Linked DNA regions of Roseiflexus sp. RS-1. The protein of the gene in region 2 interacts with the protein of the main gene of each other region in a pairwise test. Links are inferred from orthologs where the notes say so. Each region holds a gene or a part of one and is shown on either strand. Other genes may lie near its edges. The genes, in order: def and asd.

The links.
Region 1: the proteins of asd (region 2) and def interact in binary tests that used the Escherichia coli proteins (3 or more experiments, as listed by UniProt). The link is inferred for Roseiflexus sp. RS-1 from one-to-one orthologs.

Annotation. Positions count from the first base shown.
Region 1 is NC_009523.1:1,287,278-1,297,007, reverse strand. What follows is about bases 4,977-7,807. They hold def (peptide deformylase), read left to right. Parts: upstream 4,977-6,028; coding sequence 6,029-6,586; downstream 6,587-7,807. Other genes in these bases: ROSERS_RS05410 (hypothetical protein), read right to left, coding at 7,562-7,807; ROSERS_RS05420 (3-isopropylmalate dehydratase large subunit), read right to left, coding at 4,977-5,713. Also shown: lysine biosynthesis protein LysX, read right to left, coding at 1-319; lysine biosynthesis protein LysW, read right to left, coding at 323-490; ROSERS_RS05440 (isocitrate/isopropylmalate dehydrogenase family protein), read right to left, coding at 507-1,595; ROSERS_RS05435 (LeuD/DmdB family oxidoreductase small subunit), read right to left, coding at 1,592-2,092; ROSERS_RS05430 (trans-sulfuration enzyme family protein), read right to left, coding at 2,633-3,775; ROSERS_RS05425 (LysE family translocator), read right to left, coding at 3,789-4,430; more of ROSERS_RS05420, read right to left, coding at 4,448-4,976; more of ROSERS_RS05410, read right to left, coding at 7,808-7,924; signal recognition particle-docking protein FtsY, read left to right, coding at 8,165-9,145; ROSERS_RS05400 (hypothetical protein), read left to right, coding at 9,162-9,359; ROSERS_RS05395 (hypothetical protein), read left to right, coding at 9,363-9,730. UniProt on the Escherichia coli protein: Removes the formyl group from the N-terminal Met of newly synthesized proteins. Requires at least a dipeptide for an efficient rate of reaction. N-terminal L-methionine is a prerequisite for activity but the enzyme has broad specificity at other positions.
Region 2 is NC_009523.1:3,862,792-3,872,530, forward strand. What follows is about bases 4,431-7,270. They hold asd (aspartate-semialdehyde dehydrogenase), read right to left. Parts: upstream 6,460-7,270; coding sequence 5,401-6,459; downstream 4,431-5,400. Other genes in these bases: ROSERS_RS15835 (aspartate kinase), read right to left, coding at 6,482-7,270. Also shown: ROSERS_RS15810 (aldo/keto reductase), read left to right, coding at 96-1,097; holA (DNA polymerase III subunit delta), read left to right, coding at 1,337-2,284; rpsT (30S ribosomal protein S20), read right to left, coding at 2,291-2,563; murein biosynthesis integral membrane protein MurJ, read left to right, coding at 2,762-4,393; more of ROSERS_RS15835, read right to left, coding at 7,271-7,885; thrC (threonine synthase), read right to left, coding at 7,903-8,943; ROSERS_RS15845 (hypothetical protein), read left to right, coding at 9,307-9,739.

The DNA.
Region 1 (9,730 bases), 2.6 Mb from region 2 along the record:
CCATACGGGTGCGCGGCGTCGGCACGCCAGCGCGGATCAGCGCCTGGGTGGTCTTGAACTTGTCGCCGCAGATGTCGGCGACATACGCGGTATTGACCGTCGGAACGCCAGCATCGTTGAAGACCTTCAGTGCATAGAGCGCGCGTGAATGGTGAATGCTCCGTTCGAGCACAACGTCGTACTCGTAGCGTCCTTCGTTGAGATCGAAAATGACATCATCGTCGTCGATGCGTTCATAGGCGATGCCGCGTCGTTCCAGTTCGGCGAAGAGCAGTTTCTCCTCGACGCGGATGCGTGAGCAGAGGACGCCAACTCGCATACGTTACTCTCCCCAGTCCTCTTCAACTTCCGGCGCGAGCGCCAGTTCCGGCGGATCGATACTGACGACTTCCAGTTCGGCGGCGCATTCGGGGCAGGTGAGGATCTCCCCCTCGACTGTGCCTTCGGGAAGGGTGATTTCGGCTTCACACTCCGGGCATGTGGCACGCACGGCGATGTCTCCTTTCTTATGTGGTGAGCATATGGGATAATACTGCGTTGGTTATATCGGTTGTGACTGCGCTCCCCCCCAGGTCGGGCGTGTGTGGACCGGCAGCGCGCACGTGGCGAATGGCGCGCTGGATGCGTGCGCTCCAACCGCGCATGGCGGAAGCCAGGTCTGCCGGTGCACGACCGGCAAGATGGTCAAGAAGCAGCGCGGTGCATCCAATCGCCGCCAGCGGATTGGCAATCCCTTTCCCGGCAATGTCGGGCGCTGCGCCGTGCACTGGCTCGAACAGGGCATGCCGTTCACCCAGGTTCGCCGACGGCGCCAGACCCAACCCGCCGCCCCAGGCGCACGCAACGTCCGACAGAATATCGCCGAACAGGTTGGTGGTGACGATAACATCGAACCGTTCGGGGCGGGTGGCGAGCTGGAGTGCGCAGGTATCGACCAGCATCTCATCGATCTGGAGATCGGGGTATGCCTGTGCGACCTCCAGCGCGACGGAGCGGAACAGTCCGCACGTTTCGCGCAACACATTCGCTTTGTGAACGACGGTGACCCTGCCCGGCGGCGCGTCTGATCCGTTGCGCGCACTGCGCCGGGCGCGCGCGAGGTCGCAGGCGACGCGCATGATGCGCGCGCTGGCGCGCCGGGTGATGACACGCTCGGCGATCGCAGTCGCCCCATCATCCTCGACCCGTTCGCGTCCGGCGTACACATCTTCCGTGTTCTCGCGCACCACGACGAGATCGACCTTCCGCCGCCGGGGGTTGCTGCCGTTCTCCGGCAGATCGTCGAAAACCGGGCGGATATTGGCGTACAGGTCGAGTTCGCGGCGCAACCGGACAATCGGGCTGCGATACCCGGCGACCGGGTAGCCGGGCGAGGCGACGGCGCCGAACAGGATCGCGTCTGCGGCGCGCGCAGCAGTGAGCGTAGCGGAGGGAAGCGCCTCCCCCTGGCGCTGGAAACATTCCCACCCGGCGTCGGCGTTCTCGAAGTGGAAGGGCAAGCCGGTAGCGCGCAAGACTGCGACCGCCGCCGGGATCACTTCACGCCCGATGCCGTCGCCGGGGATGACCAGAATGGTGTACGGCGCTGCACTCATACCGTCACGGCTCCGGGGAAGCGTCGATACTTGCGGTAGAACGGAACGATGCCGCCCTCGCGCCAGACCTCGCGCATCCATTCGGGCGGCGGCGGCAACTGAATGGTGCGCCCATCGGCAATGATAACGCCGGTCTCGACATTGAATTCAACCTCCTGCCCATCCTCCAGTTGACCGGTCAGATCCGCCTCGAACAGCGGAATGCCCAGGTTGAGCGCATTGCGGTAGAAAATGCGCGCAAACAGCGGCGCGATAATCGCCCCGATGCCGACCATCTTGAGCGCCAGCGGCGCGTATTCGCGCGATGAGCCGCACCCGAAGTTCGGACCGGCAATGATCAGGTCGCCGGGACGCACGGTCGAAGCAAACTCCGGGCGCGCCTCGATGAACGGATAGTTGCGCAGTTCTTCCTCGCTCTTCAGCATATAGGGCGCATAACGACCGGGAACGATCTGATCGGTATTGACATTCGCGCCAAAACGCCAGATTCGAGCCATTGTTCTGTCCTTTCTGCATCTCACCGATGAGAATAGAAACCGGTATTCGCCTCGTGCCGCGGGGCTGATGAAGATTAAGAATTTACAGTATTTCTCAGATATGTTGACCATCGTCTGTATCCACCGTATCGCGCAAGACGCCCGCTTCCGGCAAAGTGTAGACCGAAATTCATTTCGGTCGCCGCGTGAGGCGCGCGACTCCGGGAATGTTCAACTCCGTCCATTGGGTTCAACCTTTGTGAGAACTGCTATAATCCGTATGGCCGCTTGCCGTCGGACTAAAGCCCTCGGCCAGGCGAGGCGAAGCCCGCCTGCGTGGAACGCGAACTCCAACGGCGACCCTCTCGACCATCGGCTATCGGTTATCGGCTACGATAACCCCTCGGCTATGTGGTGCGAAGCCCGCCTGCGCGGAACGCGAACTCCAACGGCGACCCTCTCGACCATCGGCTATGGGTTATCGGCTATCGGCTACGATAACCCCTCGGCTATGTGGTGCGAAGCCCGCCTGCGCAGACCAGACCGGACTTAAGAACCGATTCACCGCTGCGGCGAAACGTCATCAACCTCCAGCGCCTGCGCCAGGTCGGCGATCAGGTCATCAGGATGCTCGAGACCGACCGAGATACGCAGCAGGTTGGGCGGGGTGACGCTCTCCGGTCCTTCAACCGATGCGCGATGTTCGATCAGGCTTTCGACGCCGCCCAGACTGGTGGCGCGGGTGATAATCCGTACCCGTGCCGCGACCGCCATTGCCGCCGCCTCGCCACCCTGAACCTCAATCGAGATCATGCCGCCAAAACCGCGCATCTGCCGGGCGGCGACCGCGTGACCGGGATGGGTTTCCAGCCCCGGATAGTGGACACGTTCGATACGCGGATGGGTTGCCAGGAAACGGGCGACCCGCATCGCACTGGCAGCGTGAGCGCGCACCCGGTACGTCAGCGTCTGAATGCCGCGCAGCGTCAACCAGCAGTCGAACGGTGACGGAACCGCCCCGCCGTTGATCTGCAAGAAACGCACCCGTTCCGCAAACGCATCGTTCTCGCGGAAAACGACCACGCCGCCGAGCACATCACTGTGCCCGCCGATATATTTGGTTGTTGCGTGCATCACCATATCCGCGCCGAGTTCGAGCGGACGCTGCTGCACCGGCGTCGCCCAGGTATTATCGACCGCACATAGCGCGCCTGCCTGATGGGCAATGCTCGCAATCGCAGCAATATCGGCAATTTTGAGCAGCGGGTTGGAAGGGGTTTCGATCCAGACCAGGCGCGTATTCGGGCGCAGCGCAGCCGCAACGTTCTGCGGATCGCGCATATCGACGCGGGTATACTCCAGACCCCACGGCGCCATGATGTCGCGCAGCAATCGCGTCACCCCGTGGTAGGCATCGTCGGGCGCAACGACGTGGTCACCGGGACGCAACGCCTGAAAGATGCTCATTGCCGCCGCAAGCCCCGAACTGAACGCCACGCAGGTTGCGCCGCCCTCGAGCGTCGCCAGGCAGGTTTCGAGCATCGCGCGATTGGGGTTGCCATTGCGCGTGTAGATGTACCCGTGCGGAAAACTCCCGTCGGGCGCGCGTTCAAAGGTCGTTGTCAGGTAGATCGGCGGGATGACCGATCCGGTTGTCGGATCGATCTCCTGCCCGGCATGGATGGAGATTGTTTCGAGATGCACCGGTCGTCTCCCTCTACCCTGATCCTGACAGACTGCCAATCGCCAGGGCGCCGATCGCGGCGATGGCAACACCCGACACACGATTGATCCAGACCGTGGCGCGTTGATCGAGTCGCGTGCGCAACCGGCTCACACTCATGCACAGAAGCATCCACCAGATCGCCGAGCCGGTGAAGATTCCTGACACCAGAACCACAACGATGACAGCAGGATCGCTGGCGTGCGCCTGGTATGTCAGTCCCACACCGCCAAACATCGCAGCGAACGCCAGAATGGTCGCCGGATTGGTCAGCGTGAGCACAAACGTCGATGCCCATGCGCCAGACAGATGACGACGGTTGACCGACGTAGCATGCCCGGTTGGTCGAGCAAGAAACGTTGCGACGCCGGTAGCGAAGAGATACAAACCGCCGATCAAGCGCAACCAGAACTCTCCGCCGGTCAGCAATACCGTGACGAAGGTCAGCCCAAACCCGGCAACAATTCCATAGACGGCATCCGCAGTTGCAGCGCCCATTCCCGACGCCAGACCGGCAGCAAATCCGTCTGCCAGCGTGCGGCGGATGCACAGCAGACTGACAGGTCCGACAGGTGCAGCGATGCTGAGACCGATAAGCATAGCGCGCACAAACAGAGGTATGTCATCAATGATCACGAGGTGATTCCTTTTACTCACCGCCCGTTCACCACCTCCGCCGGATGGGCGATATACCCGAGCACTGCCGTCGCCGCTGCAACTTCAGGCGACGCCAGGTAGATCTGCGCCTCCGGCGATCCCATGCGCCCGCGGAAGTTACGGTTGCCGGTGAACAGGCAGACCTCGCCGGGCGCCAGGACGCCCATATGCCGCCCGATACATGCGCCGCATCCAGGGGTGCCAATGGCTGCGCCGGATTCAAGGAGTGTCGCCAGCGTTCCATCCGCCGTCGCCTGCTGCAACGCTTCGCTCGACGCCGGCACCACGAGCAGGCGCACACCGCGCGCCACTTTGCGCCCCTTCAGGATGCGCGCAGCAGCAGCAAGGTCGTTCGCATGACCGTTCGTGCAGGTGCCAATATAGACCACATCCACCTCAACACGCCCCAGATCGCTCAGGTCACGCACATTGTCCACGAAGTGCGGCACGCTCACCTGCGGCTCAAGGGTGTCGAGATCGACCTCCACGGTGCGACTGTAGCGCGCTCCCTCTTCGACGCGCAACCATGACGGGACGGTGATGCCGCGACGGGTGGCGTGCTCTTCCCAGCCGGGACCGACAGGCGGAATGATCCCTGCCTTCGCACCGATTTCAACAGAGAGCGTGGCGAGCGTCATCCGTTCGCCGATGCTCAATTCCTCGACGCCGTGCCACTCGACCGACTGATAGGTCGCGCCATCGGCGCCGATCAGACGCGCTACGCGCAGCCCCAGATCCTTTGCGCCCACCCCAGGTTGAAACCGCCCACGCGCCAGGATGCGCACCGTCTCCGGCACACGCAGCCACGTCTGCCCGGTCGCCAGCGCCAGCGCCATATCGGTGGAACCCATGCCGGCGCCAAACGCCCCGACCGCGCCATACGCCGTTGAGTGCGAGTCGCTGCCGATGATCAGCATACCGGGGCGCGCCAGCCCCTCCTCGACCAGTACCGGATGCGAAATGCCGCGCCCGACATCGAAGAAATGCGTGATCTGCTGCTGACGCACCCACCGTCGCAGCGCCAGTTGATGCTCAGCATTCTGGATCGTCGCCGCCGGTGCAACGTGGTCCACCACCACTGCCACACGGTCGCGATCCCACACCCGTTCGGCGCCCAATTCGTGGTGCAGGATTTTGATGATGCTCGGTGAGATGCTGTCGTGCATCATCGCCAGATCAATCCTGGCGACGATATTCTCGCCGGCGGAGACCGGACGCCCGGCAGCGTGTGAAAGGATCTGTTCTGCAAGCGTTTGCCCCACGATACCCTCCTGAGACACAAACAGAAAGCCCGCTTCACCTGGTCTGGCGAAGCGGGCGCCTGTCTACCACACAGCAGGACAAGCGAGCCTAACCAGACCAGGAGTCCGGCTTTTTGCTCTGCTTGACCTGCTTGACGAACAGGGAATGCATACTGATGTCCAACTCGTGCGATATTGCGTTGCGCAGTGTACCACCAGGACGCCAGGCTGTCAAGTGCGGGCGCGGCGTTGGTCTACGCTTGGCGCCGCCATGCTATAATTATCCCAATGCACCGCAATCGAGAGTGCTGCAACTTCTGTGGAGGACAGGACGCCATGGCGCTGCGCCGCATTTTGCGTATCGATAATCCCGATGACAAGAAAATCCTGACGACGCGCTGCCACCCGGTGCGGTTGCCGAACCCGGCGCTGAAACAACTGGTGGCTGATATGTTCGAGACGATGCATGCCGCCAGCGGCGTTGGACTCGCAGCGCCGCAGATCGGCATCACGCAGCGCCTGGCAGTCATTTCAATCCCGCCGGTGGTCGAAGAGCGCCCCGATGGTTCAAAGGTCGAAGTGGCGCCGGAGCAAAACTTCGTGCTGATCAATCCCGAAATTATCAAAGCCAGCGATCAGGAAGACGTGGGACTGGAAGGGTGTCTCAGTCTGCCGGGCTGGTACGGCGAAGTGCCGCGCGCGGCGTGGGTCACCGTCGAGTACACCGATCTCAACGGGCGGCGGCAGCGCATCCGCCGGGCGACGGGGTTGCTTGGGCGCGCCTTGCAGCACGAGATCGATCACCTGGACGGAATCCTGTTCACCGAGCGCATCCGCGATCTCTCGACACTGAAGGATTACAGCGAGGAGATGGCGCCGACGGCGGCGGAGTGAGGCGGGGTTGAAGGTTGAAGGTTGAAGGTTGAAGGTGGGAGGGTTGGGGGTTGAAGGTTGAAGGTTTGAGCGTTTGCCCTGGTGCTATGTGCCTGATGTGAACGTTCGCTGTGGCGCGATGCGCCGGATAACCCCTGACTGACAAAGATGAAAACCCTTGTGATGAGTTTTGTCTGGAATAGTCTGGGCCTGCCATGGCGCGCGAGGCGCCTGTTTCCGGCTGCAGGTCGGGGCACGGCATGCCGTGCCCTGACGGCGCCGCTTCGGCGTCGCATCGCCGTGCTCTAATCCAGCCCGCGCAGGCGGGCTTTGCCCCGTATAGCCGAGGGCTTCAGCCCGACGGCTGGCGCGGGATAGCGGATTTATTCTACACTAGCCCGCAGTCTCCGCATGCGGGCGGGGACGCCCGCGTACCCAGGACGCATGTGGTTCAATCGTGCTGCCCATCGCTCTCAGCGGTGAGCACGCTATAGCCCCGCAGGGGCTTCCGCGCGCTCAGGGAGGGCTTCAGCCCGCACGAGCAACGTCGCGCCCGCGCAGGCGGGCTTCGCCTTGCCTGGCCGAGGGCTTCAGCCCGACGGCTGGCGCGGGATAGCGGATTTATTTCTCAATCTCCACCAGCCCGCAGTCTCCGTATGCGGGCGGGGACGCCCGCGCACCCAGGACGCATGTGGTTCAATCGTGCTGCCCATCGCTCTCAGCGGTGAGCACGCTATAGCCCCGCAGGGGCTTCCACGCGCTCAGGGAGGGCTTCGCCTCACATAGCCGAGAACTTTAGCCCCACGGCTAGCGCGGTATAGCGGATTTAATGCTCAATCTCCATAATTTCGGTCTACGATAGGTGACCGAAATGAATTTCGGTCTACTGTTCAGGCGCCTGCAGCGACCGACGCACGATAGCCTGGCGACGAAAGAGAAAACAGGGGTAAACCAACGTTTACCCCTGTTTCGTTGCACGTCCGTGAGGTGGCGACGTTACTTCCCGCACCCCATATACATGGCAGCGTCCTGCTTCGTTTCCATCGCGCGCTGCGACTCGCTTGCGGGTGCGGCAGCTGGCGCTTTTTCAGTGCGATCAAACGTCTCCTGTGCATCGCTGGCGGGTGCGGCGGGCGCCTGCTCAACGCGATCAAACAAGGGCGCTGTGTTCGCGTCCGTCTGATTCAACTGCGCCGGAGACTGCGCCGGCTGCTGAATGACAAAGCCGTTCGGCGCCATTAACTGGTTCAACAACGGTTGATCCTGCACCTTCGCCTGGCTTGCGCAGGCTGCAATGCTCAGCGCCAGACCCAAACCGGCGATCAGCGCCACCCCGCGGCGTTTGATGGTTCGCAGCATGTGACTCCACTCCCTTCTGATGTGACTGTTGCGCTTGCGTTTCGACTCTGGGAACCTTGTGTGTGGACCTGTCTCAACTATACCATGAAGACTGTGCAGAAGCAAGATGAAAATCGTGCAGATCACGTGCAAGAAGCAGAGGTTCTACGTCCCGACAGACCGATTTGCTGATCGCTGGCGGCAACGTGGTACAATACGGGGCAGACACGTGTGCAACGCGGGCGAGATCGTGAGGAGATCATGGGATTTTTCAAGCGGATGTTCGGGCGCGGGCAGGATGCGCCGCGCACTGAGGAAGAAGCACGACAGGAAGAGCAAAAGATCGATCAGGCAACCGCGAAAGCGCGTCGTGGTCTGTTCGGACAGATCGCCAGCCTGTTCGCCACCGATGACCCGATCACCGATGATCTGTGGGACGATCTCGAGGCGCTGTTGATCCAGGCGGATGTCGGCGTCGAAACGACGATGTACCTGGTCAACCGCACCAAGGACCGTTGCAACCGTTACGGCGTCAAGCGGGCGCGCGAGGCGCGCGATATGTTGAAGGCGGAGATGGTGCGCGTCCTTCAGGAACAGGAACGTCAGCCCCAGATTGATGCGCGCCCGTACATTATACTGGTGGTTGGCGTTAATGGCGCCGGCAAGACGACCCTGATCGCCAAACTGGCGTACCGCCTGAAGAACCAGTTCGGCAGGCGCGTCCTGCTGGCAGCCGGCGACACCTTCCGCGCTGCGGCGACCGAGCAATTGGAAACATGGGCGGAGCGCGTGGGTGTGCCGGTGATCTCACGCGGTCAGGGCGCCGATCCCGGCGCGGTGGTGTATGATGCCATCGAAGCAGTATCCAATGGTGATGTCGATGTGTTGATCATCGATACCGCCGGACGCCTGCACGCCAAAACAAACCTGATGCTGGAATTGCAGAAACTGCGCAATATTATCCGGCGTCGCTTCCCGGACGCACCCCACGAGGTGCTGCTGGTGATCGATGCCACAACCGGGCAGAATGGTGTGTTGCAGGCAAAATCGTTCCTGAAGGCGGTCGATGTGACCCACGTGGCGGTCACCAAACTCGACGGTACTGCCAAAGGAGGGATCGCCTTCGCCATCGCGCAGGATATCGAGCGCCCGATCCGCTACATCGGCACCGGCGAGAAGATGACCGATCTGGCGCTCTTCGATGCCGAAACATTTGTCGAGTCGTTGTTCGCCCAGGATTAATCACTGCACGACTACGATGCCGCTCGAAGTGACAACGTGCCCGGTCTGCGGGCGAAAACTGGCGCTGCAAGAGTATGTGACTCCAGGCACGCGTCTGGTGTGCACCGACTGTGAGAGTAATCTGTATGTCGAAGCGCGCCGTCCGGTACGGTTGAAGCTCGTACCGGAAGAGGCAACGTACAATGCTGATGATCGCCCGGAGTCGTATGGGTAGAGAGTGCAACCGTTCTTGTGCCGGAAACGACGATACCTGGCGCTGATCGGCGCGGCAGTGATCCTGTTTTTTCTCCAGGCGTGTATGCTGGCGTCGGGGGAGCGGACGTCAACCGATGTGCGTCCCGATGCGGGAAATGTGACCCGCACATTTCTGGGCGCCGAAGGGTCTGAAGTGTATACCGTCCCTCTCGGTGATGGCGGAGCGTTGCTCCAGGTGATCGCAATCCTGGAACTCCAGCAGGGGGAAATGCGTCTGGAACTGTTGAACGCCGGGGGGAGCGTTGCATTCGCCGTCCAGAGTCGTCCTGGCGATCAGGTATCGCGATCTGGTATGGTGCGACTCGACGAAAACGGCGTGCTGCGCTACCG
Region 2 (9,739 bases):
TCGGAAGCGCGCAAACGCTCCGCCGGGCAAAGCGGAGCCGCTCCGCGGGATCGTGGTATACTCAGGCATTGATCAGCAAGCAGAGGAAGAAACCGATGGAGTACCGTCTGTTTGGTCGCACCGGCGTGCGTGTGGCGCCATTGTGCATTGGCGCGATGAACTTCGGCAATCCAACCGACGAAGCGGAAGCGCTGCGCATCATTGATCGCGCCCTCGACGCCGGGATCAATATGTTCGACACCGCCAACAGTTACAACAACGGGGAGAGTGAACGCATCATCGGGCGCGCCCTGGCGCGCGACGGAAAGCGTGACCGGGTGTTCCTCGCCACCAAGGGACATTTTCCCGTCGGACCCGGACCCAATGATCGGGGCAATTCGCGCCTGCACCTGATGCGCGCCTGTGAGGACAGCCTCCGCCGCTTGCAGACCGATCATATCGATCTTTATCAGATCCATCGTCCCGATCCCGCCACACCGGTCGAAGAGACCCTGGCAGCGCTGACCGATCTGGTGCGTCAGGGAAAGGTGCGCTATGTCGGGTGTTCGACCCACCCCGCCTGGCGAGTGATGGAAGCGCTGATGGTAAGCGAGTTGAAGGGGTATGTGCGCTACGTCTCGGAGCAACCGCCCTACAACCTGCTTGATCGACGCATCGAAAATGAACTGTTGCCGCTCTGTCAAACGTATGGTCTGGCAATTATTCCGTGGGCGCCGCTGGCTCAAGGGGTGCTGGCGGGGCGCTATACCGATATTGCTGCGCCTCCGCCCGACTCGCGCGTCGCCCTGCGCGGCGGCATCTATGCCGAACGAGTCACTGCGCGCGGCATCGAGGTCGGGCGCGCCTTTGCCGGGCTTGCGCGCGAGCATGGTCTCACACCTGCGCAGCTTGCTCTGCTGTGGGTCAAGGATCAACCCGGCATTACGGCGCCGATCTTCGGTGTGCGCACCATTGCGCAACTGGAAGAAGCGCTGCCGGTGCTGGAGATGACGTTGAGCGATGATCTGCGCGTCGCGTGTGATGCGCTCGTGCCGCCGGGCAGCGCGGTCGTCGATTTCCACAACACATCGGGCTGGATGAAGATGCGACTTCCGTAACCGGAATCATAGTTGCCAGAAACGCAGTATGGTGGTACGATCAGCGCAACCCTACCCCGGTCGGGGGCGGTGTGTTGTTTCGAGCCAACACAGTTTCGAAGGGAGTCGTGCTCCGACAGCATGGGCTATGCGGCGGGCCGCAGATACCCACGGGCCGGCACCCACCTGCCTTGTGCAGGTTCGAAACCTATCCGCTTCACGCCGGCGGTGGGGTTTTCTCCTGTCTCAGGTTCTGCGCGATGCTGTATCTCATCTACGGTCCAGACGAATATGCGCGCAGTGAGGCGCTGGCAGCACTGAAGGCGCGTGTGCCCGCCGACGTCGCCGATCTGAATATGACCACGCTCGATGGACGGCGAACAACGCTCGATGACCTGGTGACCGCCTGCGAAGCGATGCCGTTCCTCGCCGACCGGCGGTTGGTGATCGTCTATGACCTGCTGAAGCATCAAAAAGCCGGAAAGGAGCGTGATGAATTGCGTGCGTACCTGGAGCGTGTGCCGGATTTCTGCGACCTGGTCTTCATAGAAAGCGAGGATGTGGATCGACGCAGCGCGCTCTTCACCTTCCTGAAGAAACACGCCAGTGTCCACGAGTGCCTGCCGCGCGAAGGCGCTGCACTGCTGACCTGGTTGCATGAACGCGCGCAGTCGCTCGACGTTTCGCTCGACAGAGACGCAGCGCAACGCTTGACCCTGCTGGCAGGCAATGACGGGCGATTACTGGTCAACGAACTTGCCAAACTGGCAAGTTTTGTCGGGCGTGGCGGGCGCATCACCGTCCGCGAGGTCGATCTGCTGGTTGCCGATATGCAGGAGCAGAACCTGTTCGCCTTTATCGACGACCTGAGCGCCCGCCGCCGCAGCGCAGCGCTCAGCAGTCTGCGCCGCCTGTTCGACGATGGTCAGGCAGCGCAGTACATTCTGTTCATGATGGCGCGGCAGGTACGCATCCTGCTGGGAGTCAAAGATCTTGTTGCACAGCGCATGCGTCCTGATGACATTGCGGCGCAGTTGGGGCAGAAGCCGTTTGTCGTGCGGAAAGCGATCGAGCAGGTGCGCGGATTCAGTGATGCCGATCTGCGTCAGTTGCACCGGCGCCTGCTCGAACTTGACCACGCATCAAAGACTGGACGCGCAGAGATTGAAGCTGGACTGGAATTGATCGTTGCTGACATGTGCTCCTGAAACGCTTCAGGATGGGGATGCAGCGGTCGCTTTGGCGAATTTCTTCGCCAGGCGCGACTTGCGGCGCGCGGCGTTGTTCTTATGGATGATCCCCTTGACCGCAGCACGGTCCAGCAGGCTCATCGCTTCGCGCACCAGTTCTGCATTGGGCGTGCCTGCGAAGATCGCACGTTCCGCCTTCTTGATCGCCGTCTTGACCCGCGAGCGGTACATCTTGTTGCGCAACGCGCGGCGCGCATTCGCCCGGATGCGCTTTTCAGCAGACTTTGTGTTTGCCAAGACTCGAACTCTCCTCGATACTGTAAACGCTGCTCATAATGAGAGCGGCTGCCGGTGCGCCGCTCATGCTGGGGTGTGATTATACCAGGAAGCGACAATCTGCGCAAATAACCTTTCCTGTTTCTCAGTTCTCAGTTCTTGGTTCTTAGTTCTCAGTTCTTAGTTCTTAGTTCTCAGTTCTTGGTTCTTGGTTCTCCCGTGAAACATCCACGCGCACTTCTGAACACCATCATCGTTGCGACCGGGTACCTGGCGAGCCGGGTGCTTGGTCTGGCACGCGATGTGCTGATCTCGAATCAGTTCGGCACCAGCGCCGAACTGGCTGCATTTCGCGCTTCGTTCGGCATTCTCGACCTGATCTACCTGGTGGTTGCCGGGGGCGCGTTAGGATCGGCGTTCATCCCGGTCTTTTCGGCGGCGCTGGAGCAACGCCGCGACGCCTGGCGCCTGGCGTCCGCAGTGCTGAACCTGACATTGCTGGCGCTGGTTGCGGCATGCACTGCGGTGTGGATATGTGCCGCACCGCTGGTGGCATTGACCGTCGGACGCGGACTGGATGAGGCAGAGCGCGCGCTCACCGTAGACGTGCTGCGCCTGATGTTGATCCAGCCGTTCCTGCTCGGCGTCGGCGGTCTCGCCAAAGCGACGCTCGAATCGTTCAATCGCTTTGCGTTACCCGCCATCGGATCGAACCTGTACAACCTGGGGATTATTGGCGGCGCGCTGCTTGGACCATGGTTCGGCATCTATGGTCTGGTGTGGGGGGTGAATATCGGCGCGGCGCTTTTTCTGCTGGTGCAACTGCCGGGGTTGCGCGCCGTCGGAGCAACGTATCGGATCGGACGGCAACCTTCCGACGCTCACCCCACACGCCTTCCATTCCTGTCGTTCTTCCACGCTGAAGGAGTCGGACAGGTGCTGCGACTGCTCGGACCGCGCATTTTCGGGCAGTCCGCCTGGCAGATCAACATAATTGCAATCGTCAGCCTGGCATCGACGCTCGGTAGCGCAGCACTGGCGGCTAACGCCTATGCGCTCCAATTAATGATGTTGCCGCACGGATTGATCGCATTGAGCCTGGCAACGGTCCTCTTTCCCGACATGGCGCGTCAGTATGCCGCAGGCGACCGGGCGACGCTGCGGGCGACGGCGCTCGGCGGAGTGCGCGCCGTGCTCTTCCTGGCGCTTCCCGCATCGGCGATCCTTGGCGTCCTGGCGCTCCCTGTACTACGCGCACTCTATCAGCGCGGCGCTTTCGACGACACATCGGCAGCATTGACAGCTGAGGCGCTGGCGATGTATGCCCTGGGACTTGCCGGGTTCGCCGCTGCCGAAATCGTGGTGCGCGCCTTTTTTGCGATGCAGGATACCCGCACACCGGTGATCGTCGGCATTGGAGCGGTGGCGCTCAACATCAGCCTGGGATGGTCGTTTCTGGAGCTGGGGATGGGGCTGGGCGGATTGGGGCTGGCGTTCAGCCTGGCGAACCTGTTTGAAGCCACGCTGCTCCTGGCGCTACTTGGACGACGGTTGGGCGGACTGGAGCACGACTTCTTCCGCGCAACCGGTGCAATGATCCTGGCAACCCTGGCATGCGCGCTCACCCTCGCCCTGTTGCACCGATCCTCATATGCGGTACTACCCTTCGTCGCACCCGGCGACACCTACCGCTGGCCCGGCGATTTCCTTCCAATCCTGGTATGGCTGACAGGCGCAACGGTTCCTGGAGGGCTGGTCTACGCTGGTGTCGCTGCTCTGCTGCGTGTACCGGAACTCGGCGCAACCATCGCACGCGGGCAGCGGATTCTGAGTCGGGTGCGGCTGCGGTAGGCGCCGCCACCCCGCACACTCCGGATCGCAGCACGCCGATCACGACGCAGCCGCAGCGAACACAGGCAGCAGAGTTCCCAATGGGAACATCTACTTGCTATTCCTTACTTCGTACCTGTTCACACCTGGGGTTGTTAACACACGCGCCTGGGAGCAAGGGCGTCCCGCCCTCGCTGCGTCTACGAGGGCAAGATGCCCTCGCTCCCAGGAGAAATGTGAACGCTTGCCTTACTTCACCGCCCACAGGTACGCTGCCGCACGCCGATGGATGCCCTGCCGCGATTCGACGAGAGGGCGCAAACAGGCAACAAGCCTTTCCATCTCATCGAGCGTCAGCACCTGCTGCATGGCTTCTTCAAGGGTCGGAATAATGTGCCTGTTCTGCGCTGCTCAAGGGGAGCGTTCTTGGAAGCGATGCGCAGTTTGCTGCATTCCCGTGCGCTTTTGCCCCTCATCCCCCCAACCCCCTGCTCCCACAAAAGGAGCAGGGGGAGGTTGGGCGTCCTGAAGCCCAAAACGAGAGCAGGAACACAGGCGCCCCCAAAGAACCTGCCCCTGTAAGGCGAGGACGTCCCGCCCTCGCGGGGCGTCAAGGGCGAGATGCCCGCGCTCCCAATGCGGACGAGACGCCCGCGATCCCAGCACGCGGACGAGACGCCCGCGCCCTCAGGCGGTGCAGGGACGCGAACGGCTTCAGCGCGCCAGGAATATGGTCTTTGAGTCATTATTCCGCTGTAGCCCGCGCAGGCGGGCTTCGCCCCACGCCCCCCGCACGCGGGGGGTCGGGGGGTTGAGCCGGGGGCTTATGGTCTTTGAAGAAATAATCCGCCATAGCCCGCGCAGGCGGGCTTCGCCTTGACTAGCCGAGGGGTTCACCCCGACGGCACGCGGTGCATACCGGATTATAGCAGTTCTCACAGAGGTTGAACCTGATAGACAAGGTTGAACACTCGTGGGAACTGCGCGCCCCACACGGTGACCGAAATGAATTTCGGTCTACGCTCCGCTCACGACACAATGCCGCTTGCGACAAGCAACTCAGCGTTGAGGATAGCGCCGCCAGCTGCGCCGCGGATGGTATTGTGCGACAGCGCGACCATGCGCAGGTCCAGCACCGGGCAGGCGCGCACCCGCCCGACGCTGGCGCTCATACCGCGCCCGGCATCACGGTCACGACGGGGTTGGGGACGGTCGCCGACGCGGTGAACGATGAGTGCGCGTTCCGGCGAACTCGGCAGGTGACGCACAATCTCAGGCGGCGTGAATGCTTCCAGCACCGCCAGCGCCTCCTCCGGCGACGGTTTCTGCGCAAACGATGCCGCGATCAGCGCTGTATGTCCATCGATGATCGGAACACGGGTCACCTGTGCGCTGATGGCGATCTGCGTCTCGATAACCTGACCTTCCACAACTCTGCCAAGCAATTTGCGCGGCTCGGACTCAATCTTCGCCTCTTCGCCGCCATCGGCGATGTTCGGGATGATATTGTCGATAATGTCGAGCGACGCTACACCGGGATACCCGGCGCCGGATACCGCCTGGAGCGTGCTGATATGCGCCTTCTGCAAACCGAATGCATCGTGGAGCGGCTTCAACGGCATCACCGCGCTGATCGTCGCACAGTTCGGGTTGGTCACCAGGCATCCCTGCCAGCCGCGTTCGGTGCGTTGACGTTCGATCAGCGCCAGTTGATCGGGATTGACCTCCGGGATGATCAGCGGCACATCGGCGACTGCGCGGTAGGCGGACGCATTCGAGCAGACAGCAGTGCGCGCCGCCCAGAGCGGTTCCGCCTCACGCGCCACATCTGTCGGCAGCGCCGATAGCGCAATTGCAACATCAGCCACCGCCTCAGTTGGCTGAACGATCATCTTTGCTACCCGTTCTGGAATCGGCGTATCGAGTATCCAGCGCACCAATTCGCCGTAGGGACGCCCAATCGTCCGGTCTGAACCGGTCAATACAGCAATCTCGAACCACGGGTGATCCGCCAGGAGTTGCACCATCCGCTGACCAACGGCGCCTGTGGCGCCAAGAATAGCGACTGGTAATCGTTTGTGAATCATACTGTGATCCCTCCGTTACGCTTCATACTCCCGTCAGACGATGCACAGCGCGCACGGCGGCATCGCAGTCCGCCGCAGCGACGACGGTGCTGATTGAACATTCGGATGATCCCTGTGCAATGGCAATCACATTGATATGATTGTCGGCAAGTGCGCCAAAGACGCGCGCCGCAACCCCCGGCGTGTCGCGCATACCTGCGCCGACGGCAGTCACGATTGCGACATCCTCGCGCGCCCAGATGCGGTCAATATCGCGGCGCGCCAGTTCCATCGCCAGGTTATGCTCGAGCGCATAGGTGACCTGAGGAATGGTACTGGACGGCACCACAAAGCAAATACTCTGTTCCGACGATGCCTGTGAAATCATGAGCACGTTCGCGCCAACACTGGCGACAGCGCCGAAGGTGCGTGCCGCAACGCCAGGAACGCCAATCATGCCACGTCCTTCAACAGTGACGAGACTCAGATTACGGATGGCGGTGACGGCTTTCACCGTCTGACCGTTCGACTCAACATCCTGAACCACCAGCGTGCCAGGGTGGTACGGGTTGAACGTATTGCGAACACGCAGTGGAATGCCGCGTTCGACGATCGGGCGAATAGTGCGCGGATGCAGCACCTTCGCGCCGAAATATGCCAGTTCTCCCATCTCAGCATATGAGAGAACCGGTATCACACGGGCATCGGGCGCCAGCCGCGGGTCGGTGGTCATGACCCCATCAACGTCGGTGTAGATATCGACCTCATCGGCGTCGAGCGCAGCGCCGATGATCGCACCGCTGTAATCGCTGCCGCCGCGCCCCAGTGTGGTTGTCACCCCCTGTTCGGTCGCACCAATAAAACCGGTGATGACCGGCACGATGCCTCTGCCGAGCAGCGGCAGGATTCGGGCGCGGGTTCGTTCGCGCGTCACTTCCTGCAACGGGCGCGCATCGCCGAAGTGTGCAGTCGTCACCACGAATTCGGAAGCATCGAGCGCTTCGGCGGGAATGCCACGCGCCCGTAGCGCCGCAGCCACCACCCGCACACTCATACGCTCGCCGAGACTCGAAATCGCATCGATTGCGCGCGGCGACAGTTCACCGAGAACGGCGACGCTGTGACACAGGATGCTGAATTCGTCGATCAGGCGTGCAATCTGATCGTCGATAGCGGTGCGCTCCTGATCGTCGGGCACAAGCTCCGCCAGCGCAGCGGCATGCTTTTCGCGCAGCATCCGATCCAGATCGCGAAATGTGTGCTTATCGCCGGACGCAGCGGTTGTCGCGCCACGGATCAGCATATCGGTCACACCACTCATTGCGGAGACCACCAGCACCACACGCCCCCAGGCAGCACGTTGCGCTTCGGTAATTGCAGCTACTGCCTGGATCGCAGCAGCATCGCCAACCGAGGTTCCGCCAAACTTCATCACCAGCAAAGGCATTGCGAACCCTCCTTGCATCACCAGCCCAACCATCGGAGAATGGCATTCATATCCGCCGGCACCGGCTGAGGCGTCTCGAATTGCTCCACCGCCAGTCCGGGATCTTTCAGTCCATGACCGGTCAGCACCGCCACATAGCATGCATCCGGATCGGCGCGCCCTTCGGCGACCATTTTGCGCAACCCGGCGACGCCGGCTGCCGATGCCGGCTCCGCGAATACCCCTTCCAGGCGCGCCAGGTCGCGCCAGCTCCGCAGGATCTGCTCATCGCTGACGGCGTCGATCGATCCTCCCGACTGATCGCGCGCATCGAGCGCATAACACCAGCTCGCCGGGTTGCCGATCCGGATCGCGGTCGCAACCGTCTCAGGATGTTCCACCGGAGCGCCGTGCACAATCGGCGCTGCGCCCTCCGCCTGAAAGCCGAGCATCTTCGGCAGGCGGTTGATCCTGCCTGCTTCGTAATACCGGCGGAATCCCATCCAGTACGCGGTGATATTCCCCGCATTGCCGACCGGCAGACAGAGCGCATCGGGCGGACCACCCAGCGTATCACAGATCTCGTAGGCTGCCGTCGCCTGCCCTTCGAGGCGGTGCGGATTGACGGAGTTGACCAGCGTCACCGGAAACTGCCGCGCCAGATCGCGCACAATCCGCAGCGCTTCGTCGAAGTTGCCCTCGATCACCAGCAACCGCGCGCCATACATCAGCGCCTGCGCCAGTTTGCCCAGGGCGATCTTTCCGGCAGGCACAACCACAATTGACTCGATGCCGGCATGCGCCGCATATGCCGCCGCGCTCGCCGAGGTATTGCCGGTCGAAGCGCAGATGACCGAGGTAGCGCCGGCTTCGATGGCTTTGGCGACCGCCACCACCATTCCGCGATCTTTGAACGATCCGGTCGGGTTGGCGCCTTCGTACTTCAGGTACAACTCACGCACGCCGATGGAGCGCGCCAGGCGGGGTGCGGCAATCAGCGGCGTATCGCCTTCGCCAAGGCTGAGGCGCGGCGTTTGCCCGGTCAATGGCAGAAATGCGCCATAGCGTTCGAACAGCATGCCTTCCTCCGTCTGTAAATAGAAAAGCCCCCTTCCTGCTCCAGGAGGGGGCGTCCATCGCAATCCGGCTGTCAGCGCCCGGAAACCCTCCCACGACGAACCGACCCGGTCGTGGTCGTCGGGGTCGTTGTCGCGGTTATCGTCGTGCGGGGTGCTGCAAGCATATCAGTTGCCGGTGTCGCAGGTTGTTGACAGGGTTACTATACCCGTGATGGCGCAGACTGTCAAGCGAACCGGAACCGGGAAGCGCGAGCCAGGTGCCGGGAAACGATCCGCCTTTTCAACATTCAACCTTCATCCACGGTCTCCCCTCGCTGTGCTATAATTGCTACCAGAGAACTGCACGACAGGAGCATCCCGACCATGGCGCAGCGCGAACCGACCATCGCCAGCATTCTCATGGAACTGGCTGAGGAATACGACGATGTCGTCGCTGAGCGTGAAATCTACGAACGTGTGTTGCACCGGCGCCCAAGCCAGGCGCGTGATCCTTTCGCCAGCATTCGTGAACGTCTCCGCTTCCAGGCGAGCGAGGTCGGTTGGGTGCGGCTCGGTGAGGGCAAATTGTTGCCCCTGCGCGTCGCACTGACCGGATTGCGATTCCGGGTTGCGCCGGATCCGCACGAAATGGCGACCGGTCTGCTGCTGCGTACACGATTGATCCCGTTCGTTCCGCTCAATCGCACCGACTTCGTGCTGATCGACACCGGTGGATCGCCAATCCGGTTTCAATTTGACGCTATCACCCGGATCGATGATCTGTTCGGTCCGATGGAACAACCGGCGATTAACATCG